Regions from separate parts of the Hydrogenophaga sp. LT287 genome, predicted to be linked through region 2. Evidence: riboswitches for the same ligand, from Rfam matches in the RefSeq annotation. Region 2 holds a riboswitch; each other region holds the start of a gene.
What was found. Region 2 has a riboswitch for thiamine pyrophosphate ahead of thiM (hydroxyethylthiazole kinase). Riboswitches for the same ligand answer to the same signal wherever they lie in the genome.
Positions count from the first base shown of each region.

Region 1: it holds a riboswitch for thiamine pyrophosphate, as region 2 does, so the genes downstream of both, thiC (phosphomethylpyrimidine synthase ThiC) here and thiM (hydroxyethylthiazole kinase) in region 2, are expected to answer to the same signal.
Region 3: it holds a riboswitch for thiamine pyrophosphate, as region 2 does, so the genes downstream of both, AC0GNR_RS02090 (thiamine ABC transporter substrate-binding protein) here and thiM (hydroxyethylthiazole kinase) in region 2, are expected to answer to the same signal.

Region 1 covers NZ_JBVPZC010000013.1:62,980-66,939, reverse strand. Annotated here, with positions in the region: gene AC0GNR_RS11610 (FAD-dependent oxidoreductase) at 1-1,061, opposite strand, end outside; gene thiC (phosphomethylpyrimidine synthase ThiC) at 1,065-2,975, opposite strand; TPP riboswitch at 3,090-3,202, opposite strand; gene AC0GNR_RS11600 (ketopantoate reductase family protein) at 3,253-3,960, opposite strand, start outside.
Region 2 covers NZ_JBVPZC010000004.1:69,988-73,947, reverse strand. Annotated here, with positions in the region: gene AC0GNR_RS05260 (hybrid sensor histidine kinase/response regulator) at 1-134, shown strand, start outside; gene AC0GNR_RS05255 (NUDIX hydrolase) at 155-1,036, opposite strand; gene AC0GNR_RS05250 (hypothetical protein) at 1,200-1,436, shown strand; TPP riboswitch at 1,530-1,627, shown strand; gene thiM (hydroxyethylthiazole kinase) at 1,682-2,554, shown strand; partial or broken gene thiE (thiamine phosphate synthase) at 2,551-3,153, shown strand; gene thiD (bifunctional hydroxymethylpyrimidine kinase/phosphomethylpyrimidine kinase) at 3,259-3,960, shown strand, end outside.
Region 3 covers NZ_JBVPZC010000002.1:46,837-50,796, reverse strand. Annotated here, with positions in the region: gene AC0GNR_RS02095 (class I SAM-dependent methyltransferase) at 1-569, opposite strand, end outside; TPP riboswitch at 749-856, shown strand; gene AC0GNR_RS02090 (thiamine ABC transporter substrate-binding protein) at 960-1,997, shown strand; gene AC0GNR_RS02085 (ABC transporter permease) at 2,003-3,628, shown strand; gene AC0GNR_RS02080 (ABC transporter ATP-binding protein) at 3,621-3,960, shown strand, end outside.

The sequences.
Region 1 (3,960 bases), on a different contig from region 2:
GCGGGGCGCAGGTTGGCCTCCATGTGCACGATGCGCGCTTCGGCCAGCTCGGGCAGAACGCTCTGGGCGGCGGCCATCAGCTCCACCGCGCTCCTCAGGCTCACGGGCGAGCGGTCCTCGCTTTCGATTTCACTGGCACCCACCACGAACAGGTCGCCCGGGCGCGGCACGATGTAGACGCGGTGGCGCGGGTGCAGCAGGCGCACCGGGCGCTGCAGGCGCACACCGGGGGCGTGCAGCCAGATGACCTCGCCGCGCACGCCGCGTACGGGTTCCGATGCGTACAAAAAACGCCGTTCGCCCTGAGCCTGTCGAAGGGTTTGTGGGGTGTGGGTGTGCAAGGCTTCGACAGGCTCAGCCCGAACGGATGCGATGACGGGCGAGCCATCCATCTCCCGCGCACCCGTTCCTCGCACGTCGATGGCGAGGTCAAACCGCACCGGCCCTTCACCCGCCACGTGCAAGACGCCCGGCTCGACCCGCTCCACGCGCTCGCCCCAGCACCAGTGCGCGTTCGGCGCATGCACCGCCAGCGCGGCCAGCATGTCGCGCGACATCACCTGGGCTTCGTCGGGCAGCAGCCAGGCGTGCAGACCCGGTGCCAGCGCGGGTTCCAGCGCGGCCAGGGCCGCACGGTCCAGTGGCTGCGGCGCGGGCAGCTCGGCGGCCAGCGAAGGCGCGGTTTCCAGTCGGGCCAGCACGCGGCGCGCCGCGCCCAGGTCGGCGCCGTGCGCCAGCATCAGGCTGCCGTGCTGCGCGAACAGTGTTGCGCTGCAGCCGTCGGCGCGCAACGCTTCCGCCACCTCGCGCCACAAGGCCAGCGAGCGCCAGCCCAGGCGCGCGATGTCCGGCCCGGCGTTGTCCAGCTCCGCGAGGGGGCTGAGCATGCCGGCGGCAGTGAAGCCGGCCGCATGCGCTGAGCCTCCAGTCAGCGAGCCCGTGGCCGGTGCTTCCGGTCCTGCCGCCGGGTCGAACACCGTGACCGCGTGCCCGGCCCGCGACAGCTGCCACGCCAGCAGGCGCCCGAGCACGCCCGCCCCGGCGATGCCAATGCGTTTCACGGCTCAGCCTTTGGTGGAGATGGATGACACAGGCACGTAGAACTCGCCGCCCACGGCCTTGAACTCCGCGCTCTTTTGCGCCATGCCCTCGGCCAGTGCCGCGTCTTCGCTCACGCCTTTGGCGGCGGCGTAGTCGCGCACGTCCTGCGTGATCTTCATGGAGCAGAACTTCGGCCCGCACATGGAGCAGAAGTGCGCCTCTTTCGACGAGTCCTTGGGCAGGGTTTCGTCGTGGTAGTCCTCGGCGGTCTGCGGGTCCAGGCCGAGGGCGAACTGGTCGCGCCAGCGGAACTCGAAACGCGCCTTGCTCATGGCGTCGTCGCGCGCGCGGGCCCCGGGGTGGCCCTTGGCAATGTCGGCCGCGTGCGCAGCGATCTTGTAGGCAATGATTCCTTGCTTCACATCGTCGCGGTCGGGCAGGCCCAGGTGTTCCTTGGGCGTCACGTAGCAGAGCATGGAGGTGCCCATCCAGCCGATCATGGCCGCGCCGATGGCACTGGCAATGTGGTCGTAGCCCGGCGCGATGTCGATGGTCAGCGGGCCGAGTGTGTAGAACGGCGCCTCGTGGCAGTGCTTGAGCTGCTCGTCCATGTTGGCCTGGATCAGGTGCATGGGCACGTGGCCGGGGCCTTCGATCATGGTCTGCACGTCGTGCTTCCAGGCCACCTGGGTGAGCTCGCCCAGGGTCTTCAATTCGGCGAACTGAGCTTCGTCGTTCGCGTCGGCCGCGCTGCCGGGGCGCAGGCCGTCGCCGAGCGAGAAGCTCACGTCGTAGGCCTTCATGATGTCGCAGATCTCTTCGAAGTGCGTGTAGAGGAAGTTTTCCTGGTGGTGGGTGATGCACCACTTGGCCAGGATGCTGCCGCCGCGCGAGACGATGCCGGTGCGCCGCTGCGCGGTGAGGTGGATGTAGGCCAGGCGCACGCCGGCGTGGATGGTGAAGTAGTCCACGCCCTGTTCGGCCTGTTCGATCAGCGTGTCGCGGTAGATCGCCCAGGTGAGGTCTTCGGCCACGCCGCCCACTTTCTCCAGCGCCTGGTAGATCGGCACCGTGCCGATGGGCACCGGGCTGTTGCGCACGATCCAGTCGCGCGTGGTGTGGATGTTTTTGCCGGTGGACAGGTCCATCACGTTGTCGGCGCCCCAGCGGATCGCCCAGACCAGCTTGTCCACCTCTTCCTCGATGCTGGAGGTGACGGCCGAGTTGCCGATGTTGGCGTTGATCTTGACGCCGAAGTTGCGCCCGATGGCCATGGGCTCCACTTCAGGGTGGTTGATGTTGGCCGGGATGATGGCGCGGCCGCGCGCCACCTCGTCGCGCACGAACTCGGGTGTGAACACCTCGGGGATGTGCGCGCCCATCGGGTTGCCGCGCAGGCGCGCTTCGCGGGCCGGGTCGCCCAGGTACTCGCGCATCCACTCGCGCTTGCCGTTTTCGCGAAGCGCCACGTATTCCATTTCCGGTGTCACGATGCCTTGGCGGGCGTAGTGCATCTGCGTCACGTTCTGCCCGCTCTTGGCGCGGCGCGGCGTGCGCTGCAGGCCGGCGGCCTCGGCACGCAGGGCTTCGATACGTTCGATGGTGGTGCCGTTTTGCGCAGCCTCGTTCTTGATGCCGTCGTCCAGCGCGGCGCGCTGGCGGCCTTCGTAGCTTTCGGTGTCGCCACGCGCCGCGATCCAGGCGCCGCGCACATCGGCCAGGCCGGTGCGCACGTCGATGGCGGCGCTCGGGTCGCTGTAGGGGCCGGAGGTGTCGTACACCGTCACAAGCTCGCCGTTGCTCAGCGCGATCTCGCGCATGGGTACGCGGATGCTCTCGTTCGAGCCGGGCACGTGAATCTTGCGCGAAGCGGGGAAGGGCTCGCGGCTGAGCGCGAACTGGTCGGCGAAGGGAATCTTGTCGGGGGCGTTCATGGCGGTCTCCTGGGTGGGGCTGTGGATGCTCCGGAGACCGCCCGTCAAAACATGCACCCGGTCCACCGCTGGGGTGGACGGACCCGCCTGTCGAGGGACGGGTGGGGATGCAGGCCCTGGGGGCTGCGCTCTTCTTTCGCTGGTACTAGCCAGATCAAGTTCACGGGTTCGGTTCTTCAACCATCTCAGCGCTGGGCCTTTCGGCTCATGCACCCCGGAGCAGCGCGAAGTATAGCGGCCGGGCGGGCATCCACTCAAGTCCCTGTGCGTCGATGGGTTACGGCCTCTCCCCCAGCTTCGTCACCACCCACAGCACCTGGTTGGCTGGTGTGGGCACGCCCAGCGCTGCGCCGCGTTGCACCACATAGCCGTTGAGGTGGTCGATCTCGCTGGGCTTGGCGCGCATCAGGTCTTGCGCAGTGGATGACAACTGGCTGGGCATGGTCTCGGCAATGCGGCGCACGGCGGCGTCCACGTCGCCGGGCAGGGTCACGCCGTCGGCGGCGGCCACGGCGCGGCATTCGGCCACCACGTCGCGCATGACGGCCAGCACGCCGGGGCGCTGCACCAGTTCACCGTAGGCGATGCGGCCCACGGCTGACAGCGCGTTGTAGGCGCAGTTGAGAATGAGTTTGGCCCACAGCGCGCCGCGCACGTTGTCGCTCACTTCGGTGGGTACGCCGGCGGCCACCAGGGCTTGCACCACCTCGGCGCTGCGCACAGACGGTTCGATGACGAGTTCACCGCGGCCGTGGTGGCGCAGGTGGCCGGGGCCGGCCATTTCGGTGGCCACATACACCACGGCGGCGGCCACGCTCACGCCGGGCAGCACGGTGCGCAGACGCTCGGCGTTGTCCACCCCGTTTTGCAGGCACAGCACCAGCGCACCGGGTTTCAGGTGCGCGCGCATTTGTTCGCCTGCGTGTTCGGTGTCGGGCGACTTCACGGCGAACAGCACCACGTCGGCACCGGCCACGGCGCTGGC
Region 2 (3,960 bases):
CGGAAGATCTGCAACAGCAAGCCCGCGCCCTTGGCGTGAGCGAGCTGATCTACAAACCCAACACCGTGGAAGAGCTGTTTGCGGCGGTGGACCGATTGGTGCGGCATATCGTGCCGGGCGCCACACCGGCCTGAGCGCTCAGCCCAGCGGTCGCTCAACCCAGCAGCGCGGCCAACCCGCCGTCGGCCTCAAACCGCTGGTTGCGGTAGATCAGCCGCGTGGGGCCTGGCCACACCCGTTCGGGCACGCTGTGGCGCGGGTCGCCGGGGTAGCAAATCACGCGGCAACCGGCTTCGTCAAACGGTTCGGGCGCAATCAATGCGGGCAGGCGGCTGCGCGCAGCGGCCAGCACCTGGGCCACACTGCCCAGGCGGCTGAACTGGCTCAGCGTCATGATCTGCGGTGGCGCCAGGTCGATCTCGCCCGCCCAGTAGCGTTCCAGCCCGGTGCGCGGCGCCAGCCACACGGCCTCGGTGGTTTCAAAGGTGCAGTGCTCAGTGGCCTGGCCGTGCGGCGCGGCGGCCACAAAAAACCGGGTGTCAAAGCGCTTGTTGGTGACCGAGGGCACGCGCGGCGTGATCCACCGCGACCAGGGCACCAGGCTGGAAGCGGCCAGCGGCAGGCCCAGCTGCTGCAGCGCGCCAGCAAAACCCAGGCCTGCCAGCGTGTGCGCCCGCACCTGCTGCACCAGGCCGGGTGCAGCCGCCACCTGACCCAACAACAGGCCGCACTCTTCAAAGGTTTCGCGCAGCGCAGCCACATGCAGGCCCAGGGCGGTGGGCAGGTCCAACCCGGGCTCGCCCAGGCCGTGCAGCAGCGCGTGCGCCGGTTGGTCGAGCGCCGCGGGGTCCACCTGCTGGTCGGCCGCATCGAGCTTGCCACCGGGGAACACATGCACCCCACCCAGCACGCCCGAATTGCCGTGCCGGCGCACCAGCAACACCTCCAGCCCGCTGGGGCCATCGCGCACCACCATCACAGTGGCAGACGGCACGGGCGGCGTGAGCACGGTGTCGGAATTGATCGGTATGGCCATGCGCGCATTGTCGTGCGGCAGGGCCCGCGGCCTTGGCACGCGCAAGACAGGTGGGCGGCATTCACCCCGGCCACACAGGGGCAATCGCCTGGCCGTGGCGCCCACTCTGGCAACTGGAAACAATGCACAGGCCAGTATGTTCTGGCCGTGTTGGAGTTTTGTCATGAAAAAGTTGTTGTTGTCTTGCGCGCTGGTGTTCTCGGGCGCGGCCATGGCACACGGTTGCCCCGGCGAAATGAAAGCGATTGATGCCAAGCTGCTGACCAAGCCCGCACTGGCTGCAGCCGACCAGGAAAAAGTGACCGCGCTGCGCAGCGACGGCGAGCGCCTGCACAAAGCGGGTGACCACGCCGGGTCCATGAAAGCGCTGGGCGACGCCAAGAAGATCCTGGGCCTGTAAACTCCGCCCGCCTGGCCGGTGCACGACGCGCACCGTGCCGGGGGGTCTTTGCTGAAGATCTGAAAACACGCGTCCGGTGGGTTGAAAGGCCCACGCCATTGCTAGGGGTGCCTCGAAAGTTTCGGGGCTGAGAAATACCCTTTAAACCTGATCTGGGTCATGCCAGCGTAGGGAAGCAAACACCGCCTCACGGCGCGTGCCCGCATCACCGCACCTGACATGCCCGCTTTTTACAAGGCCGCTGTATGTCATTGCCCGCTGATTGCGCCCCACCCGCGCCAAACCACCCCGCCCGCCTTTCGCCCGCCGACCTGTGGGCTGACGTGCAAGCCGTGCGCCAGCAAGCGCCGCTGGTGCACAGCGTGACCAACTTCGTGGTGATGAATTTCAACGCCAACATGCTGTTGGCCGCGGGCGCCTCGCCCATCATGGCCCACGCAGTCGAAGAAGTGCCCGACATGGTGGCCATCGCCCAGGCCGTGGCGGTCAACATCGGCACGCTGGACGCGCAGTGGGTGCCGGCCATGGCGCTGGCGCTGCAAACCGCGCGGGCGCTGGGCAAGCCGGCCGTGCTGGACCCAGTGGGCGCCGGGGCATCGGCCTACCGCAACCGCACCCTGGCGTACCTGCTGGCGCAAGGCCGACCCGGCATCATCCGGGGCAACGCCTCGGAAATTTTGAGCCTCGCCGGCGTGGCGGGCGCGTCGCGCGGGGTGGACAGCGCGGTGGCTTCCAGCGACGCGCTGCACAGTGCGCGCGCCTTGAGCGAGCAGTTCAACTGCGTGGTGTGCGTGTCGGGCGAAAAAGACTATGTGCTGGGGCCAGCGGGCGCCTGCGCCGTGCTGGCCAACGGCCATCACTGGATGACCCGCGTGACCGGTGTGGGCTGCTCGGCCAGCGCGCTGGTGGCGGCATTTGCGGCGGTGCAGCCCAACGCCTTGCGGGCCTGCACATCGGCCATGGGCTTTCTGGGTGTGGCGGGCCAGCTGGCTGCGCGCCTAGTGGCGGCACAGGGCGGCGGCGTGGGCAGCTACGCCGTGGCCTTGCTGGACGCGGTGGACCAGCTCAGCGAAGCCGATTTTCTGGCCACCCTGAGCCTGCAGGAAGGCCAGGCATGAAGCCACACCACCTGCGCGCCCAACTGGCGCTGTATTGGGTGACCGACCCCGCGGGTATGTTGGAAGCCACCTGGCTGCAACAGGTGCAAGCCGCCGTGCGCGGTGGCGTGAGCTGCGTGCAGCTGCGCAGCAAAACCGCCAGCACCCGCGAGCTGGTGCGCTGGGGCCATGCGCTCAAAACACTGCTGGCCCCGCACGGCGTGCCGCTGGTCATCAACGACCGGCTGGACGTGGCCCTGGCGGTGAACGCCGCGGGCCTGCACCTGGGCCAGAGCGACCTGATGCCCGCCGATGCGCGGCGGCTGATGCCCGCCCACATGTGGCTGGGCTGGTCTATTGAACAGCTGGACCAGCTGCAATTGGCGCGGGTACAACCGGTGGACTACCTGGCCATCAGCCCGGTGTTTGCCACCCCCACCAAGGGCGACGCCGCCGAGCCGCTGGGGCTGGCGGGTTTGCGCTGGGCGCGCCAGCACACCGCTTTGCCACTGGTGGCCATTGGCGGCATGCACGCCGGCTGCCTGGCCGAGGTGGTGGCCGCTGGCGCCGACAGCGTGGCCGTGGTGCGCGCCATCAGCGACGCAACCGACCCCCAGCACGCAGCGCAGGTGCTGCGCAGCCTGGTGGACGGCGCGCTGGCGGCCCGTGCGGCCCAAACGCAAGCGCGTACCGAATCGGCAAACGAACCAACACCGCGCCTCACCGTGCCCCGCGTGCTGTCCATCGCGGGCTCCGACTCGGGTGGCGGCGCGGGCATTCAGGCCGACCTGAAAACCATTGCCGCGCTGGGCTGCTTTGGCACCACCGCCATCACCGCCGTCACCGCGCAAAACACCCTGGGCGTGAGCGGCATCCACGCGCTGCCCGCCGAGTTTCTGGCGCGCCAGATCGACGCCGTGCTGACCGACATCGGTGCCGACGCCATCAAGATCGGCATGCTGCACGACGCCGCCGTGGTGTCGGTGGTGGCGCAGGCGCTGGGCCGCCATGCGGTGCGCCATGTGGTGCTGGACCCGGTGATGGTGGCCACCAGTGGCGACGTGTTGATGGCGCCCGACACCATGGGTGTGCTGGTGGAAAAGCTGCTGCCGCGGGTGAGCCTGGTCACACCCAACCTGGACGAACTCGGCCTGCTGTGCGGGCAAACCATCACCACCGAAGCGCAGGCGCTGGACTGCGCACAACAGCTGCTGCACCGGGGTGCGCGGGCCGTGCTGGTGAAGGGCGGGCACCTGCCCGGCGACACCGTGGTGGACACGCTGGTGGACGCCCAGGGCGTGCGGCTGCGGCTGGCCGCCAAGCGCATTGCCACCCACAACCTGCACGGAACGGGCTGCACGCTGTCGTCGGCCATCGCCTCGTTTCTGGCGCGCGGCTGCTCGCTGGACGAGGCCGTGACCCGCGCC
Region 3 (3,960 bases), on a different contig from region 2:
AAGCCCAGGGCACCCATCGCCCGCCCAAACGCGGCGCGGTTGCCGCGGTCCGGGTCGACGATGATGACCTGCGCACCCGGTGCCGCGTGGCGGTGAATGAAACCGGCCAGCTGGGCCGGTTGCTGGCGCTCGTACAGCAAGTCGCTCCCCACGATCAGGTCAAAACGGCCCAGCAACGGGTTCTCGGTTTCCCAATTGCCCGCCTGGTATTTCAGCGGCCCCAGGCCGTTGAGCAGCAGGTTTTCTTTTAGAAAAAGCTCGGTCAAAGGGTGCCAGTCGCTCACGGTCACGTTGGCGCCGCGGCGGTGCATCACCAGGCTGGACAGCGCCAGCCCGGCGCCTATTTCCAGCACCCGCTGGCCTGCCAGCGCATGTGTTTGCATGGACAGTGCCAGCACCCGGGCCGAAGGCCACACCTGGCCAAACAGCGACCAGCCCGCGGGCGGAATACCCAGCGCACCCGATGTGTTGACGGGGTCGGCGTATTGCTGGGTGTCGAGGAGGCAGCGCATGTGCCAGTCGACACCGCCGAGCGTGACGGTCTCGGTCTTGACTTGGTAGCCGGGCATGGGGGATGTTTCTCATGGGGTGGGACGTGGTGAAGCAGTTCAGATCGAACGGGCACAACGTTTCCTGGAGAAAGGCATGCGGGCCGAAGAGGCACTCTGGTGGTGGGCTTTGCCCTTGCGGGTTGGGCCAATGCACAGTAACACGCCGACCCGCCAACACGTCGCAGGGCTACAATCCGCCACTTCACCGGGGGTGCCGGCTCACAGCCATGTGGGCAGCGGCTGAGAAATACCCCTCTCACCTGATCTGGGTTGTGCCAGCGTAGGGAGCGTGACGAGCCGGACCACCCAGGGTTGTGTTCCGTTCTTTTCAGGCGCCTGGCGTGGCGGTTATTGAAAAGGCGGTATCGCATGCAACGGCGGATTTTTTCTGGGCTTCTGGTTTCCCTCTTGCTGGCAGCCCACACGGCAGCCCACACGGCGGCCAGCGCGCAAGCGCCCACGGCGCTGCGCCTGCTCACCCACAGCTCGTTTGACCTGCCCAAAGAACTGCTCGCCCAGTTTGAAAAAGACGCGGGCGTGAAGCTGCAGATCGTCAAGGCCGGCGACGCGGGTGAAATGGTCAACAAACTCATCTTGACCCGCGCCAAGCCGCTGGCCGACGTGGTGTTTGGCATTGACAACACCCTGCTGCACCGCGCGCAAACCGCGAACGTGCTCGATGCCTACACCGGCCCCGCCGCCCAGCGCGCTGTGGCAGCGGGCATGGCCGAGGGTGCTGGCCCCAGTGGCGTGGTGGCTGGCGTGGTGCCGGTGGACTTTGGCTACGTCACGCTCAACATCGACAAAGCCTGGTTTGCCCAGAAGGGCCTGGCACTGCCCACGTCGCTGAACGACCTGACGCTGCCCGCCTACCGCAAACTGCTGGTGGTGCAAAACCCGGCCACCTCCAGCCCCGGCCAGGCGTTTTTGTGGGCCACCGTGGCCGGCCTGGGCGAGGCGGCCGCGTTTGACTGGTGGGCCCGCATGCGCGCCAACGGCGTGAAGGTGGCCAAGGGCTGGACCGAGGCCTATTACACCGATTTCACCCGCAACGGTGGCACGCGCCCGATCGTGGTCAGCTACGCCAGCAGCCCGGCGGCCGAGGTGTTTTACGCCAAAGAAAAACTCACCGAGTCGCCCACCGCCAACCTGTTCCTCAAGGGCGGCGTTTTTAGGCAGGTGGAGGGCGTGGCGCTGGTCAAGGGTGGCAACCCGGCGGCGCGCGAAGCGGCTGGCCGGTTCATTGAGTTTTTGCGCTCGGCCCCGGTGCAGCAGGCCTTGCAGACCAGCATGTGGATGTTTCCGGCCGAAGCCGGTGCGGCGCGGGTGGACGTGATGCAACGCCACGCCAGTGAGCCCACGGCTTACAACAACCCTCCGGCTGACCCAATGGGTCAGCAAGGCAAAGCCTGGCTGCAGCGCTGGACGAAAGTGGTACTGAAATAAGCAGCATGCCCCGCCTGCCCCTGCGCTGGATGCTGCCAGCCCTGCCGCTGGCGTTTCTGGCGGTGGTGCTGGTGGCGCCTGTGTTGCGGCTGCTGAACGAGGGCCTGGGGAGCGCCGGCGATGTGTCCTGGTGGGCGCTGTGGCAAGACGATCACCTGCGCTGGCGCTTGCTCTGGTCATTTGCGCAGGCCGCCATCACCTGCGCGCTGGCACTGCTGCTGGGCCTGCCGCTGGCCTGGGTGCTGGCCCGGCTGGAATTTGCCGGGCGCGGCGCCGTGTTGCGCTTGTTGATGCTGCCTTTTGTGGTGCCCACGCTGGTGGCGGCGCTGGGTGTGCTGGCGCTCTGGGGGCCTCGGGGCTGGCTGGGCGAGCCGCTGGCCAGCGCCGGTGTTGACCTGGAAAACAGCCCCTGGCTGCTGCTTTACGGCAACCTGTTTTTCAACCTGTGCCTGGTGGTGCGCGCGGGTGTGGATGCGCTGGAGCAGGTGAGCGCTGCCCGCGTGGGCGCCGCGCGCTCGCTGGGCGCCACGCCATGGCGCGCGTTCTGGCGGGTCGAATGGCCGGCCATTGCGCCCTGGCTGGCCTCGGCGCTGTGTCTCGTGTTTCTGTATTGTTTTTCGGGTTTTGGTCTGGCGCTGATTTTGGGCGGCCAGCGCTACGCCACGGTCGAGGTCGAGATTTACACCCTGGTGGCCTATGAGCTGGAACTGGGCCAGGCCGGCGTGTTGGCCGTGTGGATGCTGGGACTGACCGGTGCCGTGGCCGTGGCTTACGCCTGGATGGAGAAACGGCTGGCGGCACCGGGGCGCATCACGCCGGTGGCGCGCCGGCGCCCGCAGGGGCTGGGCCAGTGGGCCGCCGTGGCGGGCGCTTTGGCGGTGCTGGGGCTGGTGTGTGCCGCGCCGTTGCTGGCCATCGTGGGGCAGGCCGCCCGGGCGCTGCTGTGGGGGCAGGGCGGGGCGGTGTTGCTGGAGCCCGAGACCGGCCAGGCCCTGTGGAACACGCTGCGGTTTTCAGCCATGGCGCTGGTGTTGGCCACCACGCTGGGCCTTACCCATGCGCTGGCGGTGCGCGCGCTGGATGTGGCTGGTGCCGCGCGTGGTGCCAGCCAGGCCCGGGGTGGGCTGGCCCTGGCCTGGCGGGCGGCCGCCTTTTTGCCGTTTGTGGTGTCACCGGTCACCGTGGCGTTTGGCCTGCTGCTGCTGTACCCGGACTGGACCGCCAGCCTGGGGCTGCTGGTGGCCGCCTACGCCCTGCTGGCCTACCCCTTTGTGGCCAAGTCGCTCACCGCCGCGCTGGACAGCCTGCCCGCCAGCTATGCCCAGGCCGCTGCCACGCTGGGCGCGAGCCCTTGGCGGGTGTTCTGGCGAGTCACTCTGCCACTGGTGTCGGGTGCGCTGCGCCGCGGCATGGCGTTTGCCGCGGCCACCGCGCTGGGCGAGTTTGCGGTGTCGCTGTTTCTCTCGCGGCCCGAATGGACCACCCTCACCACCCTTATTTACCAGCGCCTGGGCCGTCCCGGCGCGGGCAACCTGGACGCTGCGCTGGTGCTGGCCTGCGTGCTCATGGCGCTGGCACTGCTCGCTTTTGCGGGCATTGAAGGCAAAAAGGACAATCGCCCCCATGCTTGAACTGCGCGACATCGCCAAACAATGGGACCAACGCCCCCTGCTCGACGGCGTCAACCTGCGGGTGAGCAGCGGCGAAACCGTGGCGCTGCTGGGTGCGTCTGGCAGCGGCAAAAGCACCTTGCTGAAGATCGTGGCCGGGCTGGAAGTGCCGGAGCGCGGCAGCGTGTGGTTTGACGGCGAAGACATCACCCGACTGCCGCCTGAGCGGCGCGGCTTTGCGCTCATGTTTCAAGACTTCGCCCTGTTTCCGCACCTGAACGTGCAAGACAACGTGGCTTTTGGCCTGCGCGAGCAGGGCGTGGGCAAGGCGGCTGCCCGCGAGCAGGCGCGCG